One region of the Chlorobaculum tepidum TLS genome, then DNA from elsewhere that is predicted to be linked to it. Evidence: riboswitches for the same ligand, from Rfam matches in the RefSeq annotation. Region 1 holds a riboswitch; each other region holds the start of a gene.

The links. A riboswitch is a leader RNA that binds a small molecule or an ion and turns the genes downstream of it on or off. The one in region 1 is predicted to bind cobalamin.
Region 2: linked by a shared signal. The riboswitch ahead of AYT24_RS01930 (hypothetical protein) and the one ahead of AYT24_RS02720 (hypothetical protein) in region 1 are both predicted to bind cobalamin.
Region 3: linked by a shared signal. The riboswitch ahead of AYT24_RS04295 (TonB-dependent receptor plug domain-containing protein) and the one ahead of AYT24_RS02720 (hypothetical protein) in region 1 are both predicted to bind cobalamin.

Annotation. Positions count from the first base shown of each region.
Region 1 is NC_002932.3:582,239-586,918, forward strand. Features, by position in the region: gene AYT24_RS02710 (hypothetical protein) at 1-754, shown strand, start outside; gene AYT24_RS02715 (SDR family NAD(P)-dependent oxidoreductase) at 757-1,764, shown strand; cobalamin riboswitch at 1,925-2,193, shown strand; gene AYT24_RS02720 (hypothetical protein) at 2,193-2,465, shown strand; gene AYT24_RS02725 (vitamin B12-dependent ribonucleotide reductase) at 2,431-4,680, shown strand, end outside.
Region 2 is NC_002932.3:407,488-412,167, forward strand. Features, by position in the region: gene AYT24_RS01915 (energy-coupling factor ABC transporter substrate-binding protein) at 1-196, opposite strand, end outside; gene AYT24_RS01920 (energy-coupling factor ABC transporter permease) at 196-951, opposite strand; gene AYT24_RS01925 (transporter) at 964-1,755, opposite strand; gene AYT24_RS01930 (hypothetical protein) at 1,775-2,101, opposite strand; cobalamin riboswitch at 2,123-2,335, opposite strand; gene AYT24_RS01935 (hypothetical protein) at 2,437-3,444, opposite strand; gene AYT24_RS01940 (nitronate monooxygenase) at 3,562-4,680, opposite strand, start outside.
Region 3 is NC_002932.3:880,798-885,477, forward strand. Features, by position in the region: gene AYT24_RS04285 (SRPBCC family protein) at 1-14, shown strand, start outside; gene AYT24_RS04290 (Na/Pi cotransporter family protein) at 30-1,706, shown strand; cobalamin riboswitch at 1,759-1,993, shown strand; gene AYT24_RS04295 (TonB-dependent receptor plug domain-containing protein) at 2,208-4,157, shown strand; gene AYT24_RS04300 (hypothetical protein) at 4,200-4,667, shown strand; gene bluB (5,6-dimethylbenzimidazole synthase) at 4,664-4,680, shown strand, end outside.

The sequences.
Region 1 (4,680 bases):
GGCTACCTACGTCGAAGATGTGCTGAAGGGTATTGAAGAGCAGGCACCGCAAATTAGCTCTGACGAACGCAGTTATGTGACGAGCGCCGTCGCCACGATGAAAGCCAGTCTGCGCAGCATCGATGTTATTTCCAAGGGGCGTGACCTTAATTTTAAGGAAAACGAGAAGCTGCGTAGCGCTTATCTTGAATCGGTAAAAGAAAGTCTGGATTTTGGAAATAAAGCCCAGGACTTTCTTAAGTCACTGCCTGCGATGACCATTGCGGGCGCGGGAGGGGTGACGGTGGCGCAATATTTTTTTAAAGCATCCACTTTCGAGCTTTGGGGATTCGGTCTTATACTCACAGGCATTGGGTATTTTTTCAATCAGTATATAGTGCTCTGGGTGCGCCGGAAAAAGCAGATGCTTTATGTGACCCAGGATTATGAGCGAGGACTGTACTACGAACAGTACCTTGACCGTGTACGCCTGGTTCTGCTTGCTCTTTTTCTTGATCTTGAGCGGATTCACAAGCGGGTATTCAGAGAGAACTATGAGGCGGACACCACATCGGTTGCAGTTCAATCGATTATCGACGACATTTTGTCCGGGGTTCGCTCAACTTTTTGCCCGTACGCTTACAAACATATGGCTGAGAAAAAAGTGACCCCTGAGTTGTGGACTCTGTGCGAAAGCGGTATTCGCAAGGCAGTGGAGAACTGCCCACTGTGGGAAGGGGGACAGCAGAGTGAAAACCGTATCGACAGTTTGTAATTATGGCCAAAACCGTTCTTGTTACCGGCGCGTCCGGGTTTATCGGGTCGCATCTGGTGGGGCGGTGCTTGGCGGATGGCTGTCGCGTGAAGGCGCTGGTGCGGAAGGGGAATGCATGCATCGATTCGCTGCGGGCTTCCGGTGTGGAGGTCATCGAGGGGGATGTGCGTGATGCCACCGCGGTCGATGCCGCCGTGCGTGAGAGTGACCTCGTGCTGCATGCTGCTGCGCTGACCTCCGACTGGGGGAAGATGCAGGAGTTCATCGACATCAACGTTGGCGGTACGCGCAACGTGTGCGAAGCGTCGCTTCGGCATGGTGTCGGACGGCTGGTGCATGTCAGTTCGTTCGAGTGTTTTGATCACCACTTGCTTGGCCGCATCGACGAGCAGACCCCCTACAAGGCGCGGAAGCAGTCCTATCCCGATACGAAAATCGGCGGCACAAACGAGGTGTGGGCGGCCATAAAGCGGGGGCTTTCAGCAAGCATTCTCTACCCGGTGTGGGTCTATGGCCCCGGTGACCGGACGCTGTTTCCGCTGCTGGCCGACAGCATCCTCCGGCGGCAACTCTTTTTCTGGGCGCGCAACGCGCCGATGAGCATGATTTATATCGACAACCTCGTCGATCTGACGATGCTGGCCGCCTCCCGTCCGGAAGCGGTGGGCGAGGCGTTCATGGCCTGCGACGGCGAGGCGATCACTTTCGAGGAGGTGTGCCGGCGCGTTGCCGTGGCGATTGGCTCGCCGGTGCCATCGCTTCACCTGCCGTTTGGCATGGTTCGGTCCGTTGCCGGGGTGATGGAGTTTGTCTGGCGGATCGCCGGAAGTAAGAAGCGTCCGCTCCTCACCCGGCAGGCGGTTGATGTGCTCGCCTCGCGGGCGCTGGCCGACGTGTCGAAAGCCCGCACGATGCTTGGCTGGCAAAGCCACGTGCCGCAGGAGGAGGGAATCCGTCGCACGCTGGAGTGGCTGGTGACGGTCGATCCGGCGCGGTGGAAGGTGAAATAATGTTTCGCCTCCGCCAGAAAAAAAGTTGTTTCCGGGGCTTCGCCCGTAAAGCGTTTTGGTGTCCGCATCGCGCGGGTTTACCCTCGTTAAGTCACCCGTCTGGCAGCCGGAAAATTACCCTCCGGCGTTGTCTGCCTTCCAAAAAATCGTTACCATTGATGAGTTCTTTCAGCATTACGGTGCCGGATGAAAGATGCCGGATAATAGGGAAGTGCGTGTGAATCGCACACTGTGCCCGCAACTGTAAGATGGTATGTCGCGCGACGACAGGAGCAGCTCTGCTTTTGTGGCCGTTGCGGATCGGGTGTATCCACTCCGCCAACCTCTGATAACCACGGGGAATGCGGGGGAAGGCTGCCCGGAGGAAAACGTCGAAGTAATTTCGCAGCCATCGAAGTCAGGAGACCTGCCGTAGTGGTTGGCGCCGAATGGCTCCGGGAACAGAGCTTGGCGACCCGTTCAACGATCGAAACCTGGTTATTCCTCGATCTTTTTTCGTCAGTTCGCCCAAGCTGTTTCCTCAGTATGGCGGGGTGGTTTATATTGCGTTGAGCAATCTCACCGTCACGATACGCAACGGCATCCTCTGTGTGCTGACGTCAGGTAAGTCTTGGAATAAAAAGGATTTATCTATCAACAACCAATTATCGATTCTGGAGACTCCACATGAAAATCGCCCGCCTGTTCACTTCCCCTGGTGAAAACGTCTATGACCGTTTCGACTACACGCTCAGAACCTCCGTGCTGCGCAATACGGACGGTTCGAAGGTCTTCGAAATGAATAATGTCGAAGTGCCGGTATCATGGTCGCAGGTTGCCGCCGACATTCTGGCGCAGAAATATTTCCGCAAGACCGGTGTGCCACAGCGTGATGCCGAGGGCAATCTTGTCATCGGCGCGGACGGCCTTCCGGTGACTGGCAGCGAGAACTCCATCAAGCAGGTTGCGCACCGCATGGTGGGCTGCTGGCAGGATTGGGGAAAGCGGTACAACTACTTTGACAGCGATGAGGACGCACAGGCATTTTATGACGAGGTAGTCTACATGCTGCTGGCGCAGATGGCCGCGCCGAACTCGCCGCAGTGGTTCAACACCGGTCTCCAGTTTGCCTACGGCATCAATGGCCCGGCGCAGGGACACTTCTACGTCGATCCGGAGACGGGCGAAATCCGCGAGTCGGAAGACGCCTACAGCCGCCCGCAGGCGCACGCCTGTTTCATCCAGTCGGTCAAGGACGATCTGGTCAACGAGGGCGGCATTTTCGACCTGGCCGTGCGCGAGGCTCGCGTCTTTAAGTTCGGCAGTGGTTCCGGCACCAACTACTCCAACCTTCGCGGCTCGGGCGAAAAGCTCAGCGGCGGTGGTAGTTCGTCGGGTTTGATGAGCTTTCTGAAAATCTTCGATTCGGCGGCTGGCGCCATCAAATCGGGCGGCACCACGCGCCGCGCAGCCAAGATGGTCATCGTCGACATCGATCATCCGGATGTTGAAAAGTTCATCGAGTGGAAGGCCAAGGAGGAGGACAAGGTGGCCTCGATGGTGGCTGGTTCCAAAATCTGTTCGCGCTTCCTGAAAGCGATCGTCGATGAGGCGCTCAAGGGCGGCACCGACCGTCAGGAGAACGAGATGCTCAACACCCTCATCAAGAACGCCCTGCATCGCGGCGTACCGATGAGCTACATTTTGCGCGTGCTGGCGCTGGTCGAGCAGGGTTACACGACCCTCGATTTCGAAGAGTACGACACGCATTACGAGTCCGAGGCCTACCAGACCGTCGGCGGTCAGAACTCCAACAATAGCGTCCGCGTGACCAACGAGTTCATGAAGGCAGTGCAGAACGACGAAATGTGGGTGCTTCGCGAGCGCACCACCGGCAAGGAGGCCCGTGCCGTGCGCGCCCGTGACCTTTGGGAGAAGATCGTGATGAGCGCCTGGAAGTGCGCCGACCCCGGCCTTCAGTTCGACTCGACCATCAACGAGTGGCACACCTGTCCGAAGAGTGGCCGTATCAATGCCAGCAACCCGTGCTCGGAGTACATGTTCCTCGACGATACGGCCTGCAACCTCGCCAGTCTGAACCTCGCTCATTTCCTCGACGAAGAGACCGGCAAGATCAAAATCACCGAACTCCAGCATGCTTCGGCACTCTGGACAGTGGTGCTTGAAATTTCGGTACTGATGGCTCACTTCCCGTCTAAAGACATCGCCCGCCTGAGCTACGAGTTCCGCACGCTTGGCCTCGGTTTCGCCAACCTCGGGCGCGTCCTGATGGTGCTCGGCATTCCCTACGACTCGCCGCGCGCCCTCGCCATCGCGGGCGGCATCGCGGCGATCATGACGGGTCAGGCATACGTCACCTCCGCCGACATGGCCAAGGAACTCGGCGCGTTCGCCCGCTACCGCGAGAACAGCGACGACATGCTGCGCGTCATTCGCAACCACAGTCGCGCCGCGCGCAACAGCTCGGAGGAGGAGTACGAAGGGCTGGTCGTCAAACCTCGCGGCATAGACTCCGAGTACTGCCCGAAGGAGCTGTTCGAGGCCGCCGGAAAGGTGTGGGACGAGGCGCTAAAGAAGGGCAAGAAGTACGGTTTCCGCAACGCGCAGGTGAGTGTGATCGCTCCGACCGGCACCATCGGCCTCGTTATGGATTGCGATACCACGGGCATCGAGCCGGAGTTTGCCATCGTCAAGTTCAAGAAGCTCGCGGGCGGCGGCTACTTCAAGATCGTCAACCAGTCGGTGCACAAGGCGCTTGCCCGCCTCGGCTACTCCGACAAGCAGATCGAGGAGATCGAGAAGTATTGCAAAGGCCACGGCACCCTGCGCGGATGCCCCGGCATCAACCATCAGTGGCTCAAAAGCCGCGGCTTTACTGACGAAAAGATCGAAGCGGTCGAAAAGCAGCTTGAAAGC
Region 2 (4,680 bases), 170 kb from region 1:
GCGGCTCCCAGAATGGCGTGAACCACCGCTTGTACTCCGGGTGCAGTTGCGTAATGGCATGTTCGGCCTGGTCGTCCGAACCGCCGAACTCGGCGTGTTTGAGGCTCATCAGCGGTACGGCGGCCAGCGCGATCACCAGCACACCGAGCAACAGATTTTTCACGAGCAGATTGCTCTTTGTCGAAGCTTTTGTCATCACTTCACCTCCCTGGAAAGCGACTGCGCGCCAAAGAATGATTGACCCGTGTAGGCCATGATGGCGTTATAGACCATCACCGTCAGGATGCCCTCGCTCACGGCGAGCGGAACCTGGGTGATGGCGAAAATACCGAGGAACTTGACCGCCGAAGCGACAACGCCGCCGGTGATGGAAGGGAACGCGAAGGCGAGCTGAAAAGAGGTGACCACGTAAGTTGCCAGATCGCCAATCGAAGCAGCGACAAAGACCGACAGCCAGCGCGGCGAGCGCAAACTGTCGAAAAGTTTGTACAAACCCCATGACACGAACGGCCCGGTAATCGCCATCGAAAATGCGTTCGCGCCGAGCGTGGTCAAGCCACCATGCGCCAGCAGCAGCGCCTGGAAGAGCAGCACGATCGCGCCGAGCACGCTCATCACCGACGGCCCGAACATGATCGCCCCAAGCCCGACGCCGGTCGGGTGCGAGCAACTCCCGGTCACGGAGGGAATCTTGAGCGATGAGAGCACGAAGGCGAACGCCCCCGCCATGGCCAGCAGCAGCTTCATGCGCGGATTGCTCGCCACGATCCGGCGCAGGGAGATGAAGCCGAGCACGAAAAACGGCAGCGACACCAGCCACCAGAACAGGCTCCAGCCCGGCGGCAGGAAGCCCTCCATGATGTGCATGGCATAAGCCTCGCCGCCACCGAAGAGCATAAAAGCCACGGCCATCGAGGCCACGGCGAAAAAGCGGAATTTCAAATTGGTCATGGTTATCCTCCTTTAATTGAATCGTGCGGCCAGGCCCAGCAGCACAGCCGTATCAGGTTCGGCATCGTTCAAACCACCCTTGATGCCAAAATCGAAATCGAAATCTTTGGTGATGCTGTAAGTCAGTCCACCAATAAGAAATGCAGGATGTGTGCGTGAACCCTTCTCTGTGGCCGTTTCGAGACCGATATCGGCAACTGCCCTGAGCTTTTCCGAAAACGCATATTCGCCCGCAAGGGATGCGTTCCAGATGTCCTTGTTGCACGCTGCGTCATCCGCGTCAAGTGCGTAAGCGTTGCGATGGTAGCCGGCGTTGGCGTGCAGCGTCAGCGCCCCGAACTCTTTTGTGGCGATCAGCACCGCGCCGCCGGTCACCCGACCAGTACCGAGGCCCCTGTCGGCGTCACCGGTCGGCAACGAAATGCCGGGTTTCACGGCAAGGCTGAGACCACTCTTTTCGTTTTCCAGGAAGCGCCACTTGAGTTCGACCGTCATATCGCCGATGCCGCTTTCATCGTCGGTAACGAGCTGCCCTTGCCGATGCTGATACCACTGGTACGGCAAGGTGACAATAACATCCATGCGCTTTGCGACGCCATACGAAATCACCGTTGTCGCGTCGTCTTCACGATCCTTGATGCGGACGCCGCCATCGGTCCTGCTGCTGGTGGAAAATTCTGTATGGAGCTCTATCTGCCAGCCGCCGGCGCCCTGGGTGCCGGTATCGTCGGTCGTGAGGGGATAGGCCGCGTAAGCCGGAGCGGCGTAGCACAGTAGTGCTGTCGCCATAACATATTGTTTCATAACCACTTGTTTTCTTGCTTCAGTTGAGTTGCCAGAACGGAATGGCGGTCAGCGGATGACCGGCGACGGTAAAACCGTCATGCCCTTGATGATCGTGTTGACAGTGTTGACCGGATTGACGCGAAAAAGGCGAACAATAGCCGATAAGATGAGTGCGACAGGATCGATGGGGGGCGATGGAAAACAGCACGAATCGCGCCGGGACGCCGAAAGGCGAGCGGAACAGATCGTGATAGACAGGAGGAACGAATCGACTGAAAAGCGAGCGGAACAGTCGGCTGCGCATCGACCGGATCGATGCCCGAACCCAGCCTGTTCCGAAAAGCGGAACGGAGTTGTGTTTCATGGTAGTATGTTGCTTTATTCCCGAAGCCAAAAAATATGAGGCAGGTCTTCTGACTTTCCCGGATTCTGCCGGCCTTCCCATCCCTGAACGGGACAGTGGCATTGTCGGCAAACCTTGTCGCCAGCCTTGCGGCCAGCGCGGAATTACAGCAGCGGGTACTGTTCCGGACTCTCACCGGATTCCCTTTTAAGCCCGTATGTTTCCATGGCGGGCACCACATAATCGGATGAAGTATAAGAAAAAGAAGGGTCTGGGCAAATGCTGGACGATTTTTTTTCAGCCCGAACAGGACGCCCCCCGAGGCAGGGACACTCTTTTCAATTCATCATTCTCCCTTACTCTTTCCCGCTCTCCATAATAATGTGCTTGATCGAGCTGGCGAGGTGGGAGACGATGTCTTGCGCCAGGCTGCTGCTTGATGTTGGCGCGGTGACGGTGTCGAGACTTTCGATGCCCGCCTTCTTGACGGCGTTGCTGATGGTGACGGAGAGGATCGGGTTGCATTCCTTGACGATCTCTTTGAGCATGAATGCCGCTTCGAACATGCTTTGCTGCACAATCTCCTCCTTGTCTTCGAGCGAGAGCACCTGGCAGTGCTTCGAGGCAATGATGCCGGCAAGGCAGGTGAGGTAGGTGTTGGTTGCGCCCGCAAGGAACAGGTTCAGGAAGAATGGTGTCAGGAGGTTTCCTCCCGGCAGCAAAGAGGAGAGTGTATTGCTGAACGAGCACTGGATGATCGGCTTGATGTGCGCCGGAAGCTCACCCTTGTTGAAATCCGACAGCGGCAGGCACTCGTAGACCGATCTGAGCAGTCGCAGGAACTCCCTGATCGAGTGTTTGTGGTGGTATCTCGCGTAGATGTTCCAGACAAGCTTGATGTTGTTGACCAGCGATGTCGTCGTGCCGTAGGAGGTATTCTGGGCGAAAGCGCCGATGAAGAAGTTTTTCGTGGCTACGGTTTTGGTTGTGTTGAGCGCATCGACCTCGTGGAGTTTGATATTGGCCTTGATCCAGCGCAGGTCGTGCTCCTTTCTGCCGCCGTCAGGATGGGCGTGGTGCACGGCGAGCGATTTGCCCAGCCAGGCGATATACGGCTCGAAGTTGCTGCCTCCGACCCGGTCGGCCAGCGGAGGCGCTTTCGGTGCGCTCCAGAGCCGCAAACCGGTGAAAAGCGTAACGGCGAAAAAGAGAACCCAAAGGGCAAGGAATGCATAGCCGGAGTAGGGGAGAAGGCCGTTCAGTACTACCGAAAGACTGTAGAGCTGGTTGACGGCAATGGCCGCCAGGAGAAGGATGATGAACGAGGCAGACAGCCTCAACCAGGAGAGCAGTTGTTTCTTCATGTTGGAAGGAGGCTGTTTTCTGGTTGGAACATGGTGACGGAACAGGCGCGAGAGACGCACTTGTTCCTTTCCATCCAAGGTAAGCTATCTGATTGTCTGAGGCAAAAAGACTGACGCTCACCCTTGCTTTTTGATCTCCGGTTTTCTGATCGAGTGGTTTTCGCTCAGGAGGTAGTCCATGAAAATATCCTCGGCGGAAGGTAACTGCCAGGAGCCGTCCGGCAACCGGTTGACGGTCTCCTTCAGCCGTGAAACCGTATGGCCGCAGGTCCAGCAGTCGTAGCGAGCCATGCCGGTGCAGAGGCAGGTGTGGTTTTTGACCACGAAACGGCCCTCTGCGGGGTTCCTTGATTCGAGCGCCTCGTAGTAATCGTCGATATAGGAGCATTGACCGTTGTTATCGAGCAGATAGCCAAGTCCTTCGCAGTTCGGCTTTCTGCTGTAGTACAGGGTCGGCGACTGTTTCAGCATTCGCATCGGATAACCGGTAGGCGATGAAAGGTTGACCTCCACATCCTCCGGGCTGGCGTTGATGTAATGCTGCTTGACCTCGTCCGGCAGGCCAGACTCCCTGGCGATGGTGAATCGCGTGGCCACCTGCACGGCGGCAGCGCCCGCTTGCAGGTACTCGACCGCATCGGTGCCGGTGAAGATGCCGCCCGCAGGAATGATCGGAATATCCAGATTTTCCTTTTTGAGAAAGGCGAGCGTTTCAGCCACGATGGATTGCAGGCTTTGCGACTGCCAGTCGTCTGGGCCGAAGCCGAGATGGCCACCGGCCAGCGGACCTTCGACCACAATGTAGTCTGGCGGCCGCTGCAAACGCATGGCTCGTTTCAGGAAGATCGAGAGGGCTCGCACCGACGAGATGACGATGCCGAGCTTGACGTCACGGAACCGTTCGTGCTCGCTGATAAGATCGAGGCTTCTCAGATGGAGTCCGGCGGCCAGCGTGATGCCGTCGATTCCCGCTTCCATGGCTGCCTCCATGCGCACCTTGAGTGTCGCGGCGGAGTTGTTCATCGTAAGCTTCTCCATGCAATTCATGAAGATCGCTCCATTGCCTGTTTTCTGACTGATGGTATGGGATACAAACCGCTTCTGAGCTTCGGCGAGCTGTTCCAGATCGAAATGCACCGACGATTTGTCGCGATTGTTGACGTTCGACGCATACATCTGGCGCTTGTCGGCTACGTATGAGGTTCCAAACAGCTGGTCGCAGACAAACATCACCTC
Region 3 (4,680 bases), 300 kb from region 1:
CTGAAACGCGCTGAAAACAGATACGGAAGATGATGGAATCGCAATCCGTACTATCGAATTTCCTGCTGTTCGCGGGCGGCCTCGCGGTGTTTCTGCTGGGAATGAAGTCTCTCAGCGCCGGACTGCGGAAGGCTTCGAGCGGACGGGTCGCGCATCTGCTCTCCACAATTACCGGCAACCCGGTGTCGGCGTTGCTGTCGGGCGTGGCGGCGACCGTGGCCGTGCAGTCGAGCAGCATGGTGATGCTGACGCTGATCGGGCTGGTGCAGTCGCAGATTCTCACCTTTTCGCAGTCGCTTGGCGTGGTACTTGGCGCGGAGATCGGCACCACCATGATGGCGCAGCTCATCGCCTTTTCGCCGGGTGAGTTCGGATTGCCTCTTTTCGCCCTCGGCTTTTTCCTGTCGCTCATTCGTCGGCAGCGTGTGCTCTCTCTTTTCGGCGAGGCGATCTCCGGTCTCGGTTTGCTCTTTTTTGGCCTCAAGCTCATGGGCATGGCGGTTGAACCGCTGCAATCGAGCCCGCAGTTTCTCTCCATTCTGACCACGCTCGATAATCCCCTGCTTTGCGTGCTTGCCGGTGCGGTCATGACGGCGATTATCCAGAGCAGCGGGGCGTTCATCGCCATTCTCATCACGATGGCGCAGCAGGGTGTGCTGACCCTCGAAGTGGCCGTGCCGCTGATGTTCGGGGCCAACATCGGCACCTGCATCACGGCGGCCATTGGCAGCGCCGGAAGCGTTCGCCCCGCCCGGCGGGTCTTTCTTGCGCAGCTCATGTTCAACGTCACCTACGTCATCGTCTTTCTCATCTTTCTGCCGCCCTGGCTCGACCTGATCCGCGCCATTTCGCCTTCCGATGCCGCCGGAGGGCTGGCGAGGCAGATCGCCAATGCCCACACCTTCTCCAACCTGTTCATGGCGTTGCTGTTTCTGCCGTTTCTGCCGCAGTTCGGGCGGATGCTTGTCAAGCTGCTGCCCGACGATCCCGATGAGATGGGGCGGATTCCTGCGGTGTGGCATCTGCGCACCTCGGCACTCGCCACTCCCGAGGTGGCGGTTGGGCTGGCCCGACTGGAGATTTCGCGCATGAACAAGATTCTCGGACGGATGGCAAGCGCGCTGCCCGTGCCATTCATTGGTGGCGGGAACGGGCGTGACCTCATCTACAAGCGGCTTGGGGTGAGCGAGGGGCTGATGATGCGCGAGGAGAAGCTCGATTTTCTGGAGCAGAAGGTTACTGCGTACCTGATCCGCGTCATGCAGGAGGCGGTCGGCGAGCCGCTGATCCGGGAGGCCGCGGCGCTGATGGCGCTGGCCAAGGAGATCGAGTCGGCAGGCGATGTGGTCGAAACCCTGCTGGCCGATTTTCCGTCGGGAAAGCTCAATGTCGGCTTGACCGCAGAGGGAAAGGCGGAGATCGAGCGGCTGCACGAACAGGTGTGCCGCGAGATCGCGGCCATGAACCTGGCCATCGAGGAGATGAGTCCCCGCAGGGCCTCGGCGGTGATCGAAGAGGGCAAGGCGTTCGACCGCATCTTTTTCGATCTTGGATTTTCGCACATGCGGCGCATCAAGAGCCGTTCCGAATCGGAGCGCACGCACGACCTGCATATGGAGCTGCTCCGGGCGCTCGACGTGCTGCATCATCAGGCCATGTCGATGGCACGCACCATCGTTGGCATGACTGCCGACCGCAATGCGTGAGTCGCTTGTAATTGCGATGGAAAATCGTAAATTCCGCCCACAAAGAAGATGTTCTTTCACATGATTAGCTGGTGCCGGTTTTAAAGCCGGAGAATAGGGAAGTACGTGAGATTCGTACACTGTACCCGCAACTGTACAACGGAAAACTGCCGCTGGCAGGTATGGCCACATGCCTCAAAGCCGCAGCCGGTGCACGTCACTGCCAGGCTCCTCCACGGAGCGGGCGGGAAGGCTGCATCGATTCAAGCCGTAAAGTCAGGAGACCTGCCAGTTACTCTTTGCTCGGAAACAAGACTACGGGTTAATAGTCAGGCAAAGCACTTCCGGTTTATCCAAAGACCAACAGCATCGTTTTCAGAATCCGTGCTCTCTGGCGGTATTTTCCGTTGAGCGCGGCTTTCGTCAGTCCGTTCGATCCATGCTGTGTTCTGGTGCCGGTTCAGTCCTTTTCCTCTATCCCTGTCTGTTGATGATTCAGTTAATTCAACACAGGACAACACCATGAACAGAAGAACGCTCGCCATCGTCATGGCGGCAATGCTCGCCAGCCCCACGCTCCACGCCGCCGAGACCGGTTCGGACTATCTCGGTAATGAAATCGTCGTCACGTCGAGCCGTGTGCCGCAGCCGAAAAAAGAGCTGACCTCGAACGTTACGATCATCACCAAAGAGGAGATTAACGAGTCGTCGGCCAACGATCTCAGTGAACTTCTCGCGGAGAAAAATCTTGGACAGATTCAAAAGTATCCTGGAACCTTGACCTCCGTTGGCATCCGCGGTTTCAGGACTGAATCCCACGGCAATGATCTCATGGGCAAGGTGCTTGTACTGCTCGACGGCCGCCGCGCCGGTACCGGAAACCTCGCCAAGATCATGACAGCCAACGTCGAGCGCATCGAAATCATTAGGGGGCCTGCCGCCGTGCAGTACGGTTCTGCGGCGATTGGCGGCGTGATCAACGTGATTACGGCCAAAGGTTCGGGCGCGCCGTCGGCGTCGATCGAGCAGAAAATCGGCAGCAACGATTTCTCCATGACCGAGGCGACCATTCAGGGAAAATCCGGACGCTTCGACTATTCAGGCAGCATCTCGAAATCCGATTCTGGGAGCTACAAGACGGCCAAAGGCGAGACCTACCAGAACACCGGCTACCACGACCAGAAGATGGCGAGCCTGAATGTTGGTTACGAGATTGCCGACGGCCAGCGGATCGGCATGATCGTTCACTCCTTCGATGTGGACAAGGCCGGCTCTCCGGGCTATTTCAGCTTGCCCGATCTCAATGCCTATACGGTTCAGAACAACCACTCCGTCGATTTCAGGTACGATGGTACGACCTCCAGCCGTACTCTTTCATGGATGGCTCGCTACTTCACCGGAAAGGACGAGTATCGCTATGTCGATCCGAACTGGGGTGAAAGCACCAACAATGTTGACCAGCAAGGGGCGCAGGCACAGGTTTCCTGGCAGCCGGGTGCCCTCAGGCTTACAGCCGGATTTGACTGGTTGAAATACGAGCTCGATTCCACTTCGGCGCCCACATGGGCCTCTTATGAAAATCCGGCCGGTTTTCTTCTCGGCAAATATGGCCTGTTCGACGAGCGCCTGATTCTTACCGCAGGCGTGCGTTACGATGATTATCATGTTGACATGAAGGAAGGCGAGGGCACGTCGAAGAGCAGGGACAACTTCGCGCATCAGGCCGGAGTGGCGTGGCAGGCAACCGATTTCCTCAAGCTCAGAGGTTCGTATGCCGAAGGCTTCAGGATGCCGTCGGCGCGTGAGCTTGCCGCCCATATCACTAGCTGGGGGACGACCTATATCGGCAATCCCGATCTCAAACCGGAATCGAGCGAGACGTATGAAGTCGGCATGGACCTTACCTGGAAAGGGCTCAATGGCTCGCTGACCTGGTTCAGCACCGACTACAAGGATATGATTCAGACCAAAGCGATTGCCCCAACGACCTACACCTATATCAATGTTGGCAGCTCGACGGTATCCGGAATCGAAGCTGAGCTTTCGAAGGTGTTTGCACTCGAGGGTTCTTCGTGGACGCTTGAACCATATGCCGGGTACACCTACCTCTTGCGGTATCGTGACAACCAGACCGGTGACGACCTGCTCTACACGCCGCAGTGGAACGCCAGCACCGGACTGAGAGTGCATGATGGGTGCGGGTTCAACGGCGCGTTCAACCTTGCCTACACAGGCAAGACTCTCGTTCAGAACTGGGAGACCGGCTTTGGCGAGGTGGTGCCGAAAGGCGGATTTACGGTGGTTGATCTTTCCGTATCGAAGAAGTTTCCGTTCGGAGGCAAGGGCGTGAAAGGGCCGGGAATCACGGTCAGGGCGGAGATTAACAACCTTTTTGACCGCGAGTACCAGTATGTCAAGGGCTATCCGATGCCTGGCCGCACCTTTGTTTTTGGTCTGAAGGCGGACATTTGATCCATGCTGTCATCAACAGAAACCGGTAAATCATTGCCGGTCATGAAACAGTTGATGTTTGTGCTGCTGCTCCTGCTTTTCGCGGGAGCGGCATCCGGGTCGGAGGGGCGCATCGTCAGCCAGTCGCCCTACATTACCGACACCTTGTGTGCGCTCGGTCTCGCCAATCGCATCGCCGGGGTGAGCCGCTATGGCGACCTCGACCTGCCGAAGACCGGCGGCGTGATCGATTCCGACCCGGCGGCCATCGCGGCGCTGCATCCCGGCTCTCTCTTTCTCTCCGACTGGACAAGCCGCGATGTTTGCAAGCGGGTGAGGCCTGCGGGCGCGAAGTGCGTCGTGCTCCAGAAGGAGGGCTACGAATGCCCCGTGCGGATTCCCGAGGGCGACTACCAGATCGTGCGCCTCGATGGCCTGCATTTTGTGTCGCCATCGCCAAAAATTCTCGAAGGACTCGCGGATCTGCAATGGCAGTTCGGCAGTCGGAATAAGAAAAATGAATCGAAATGACCATCACTACTTC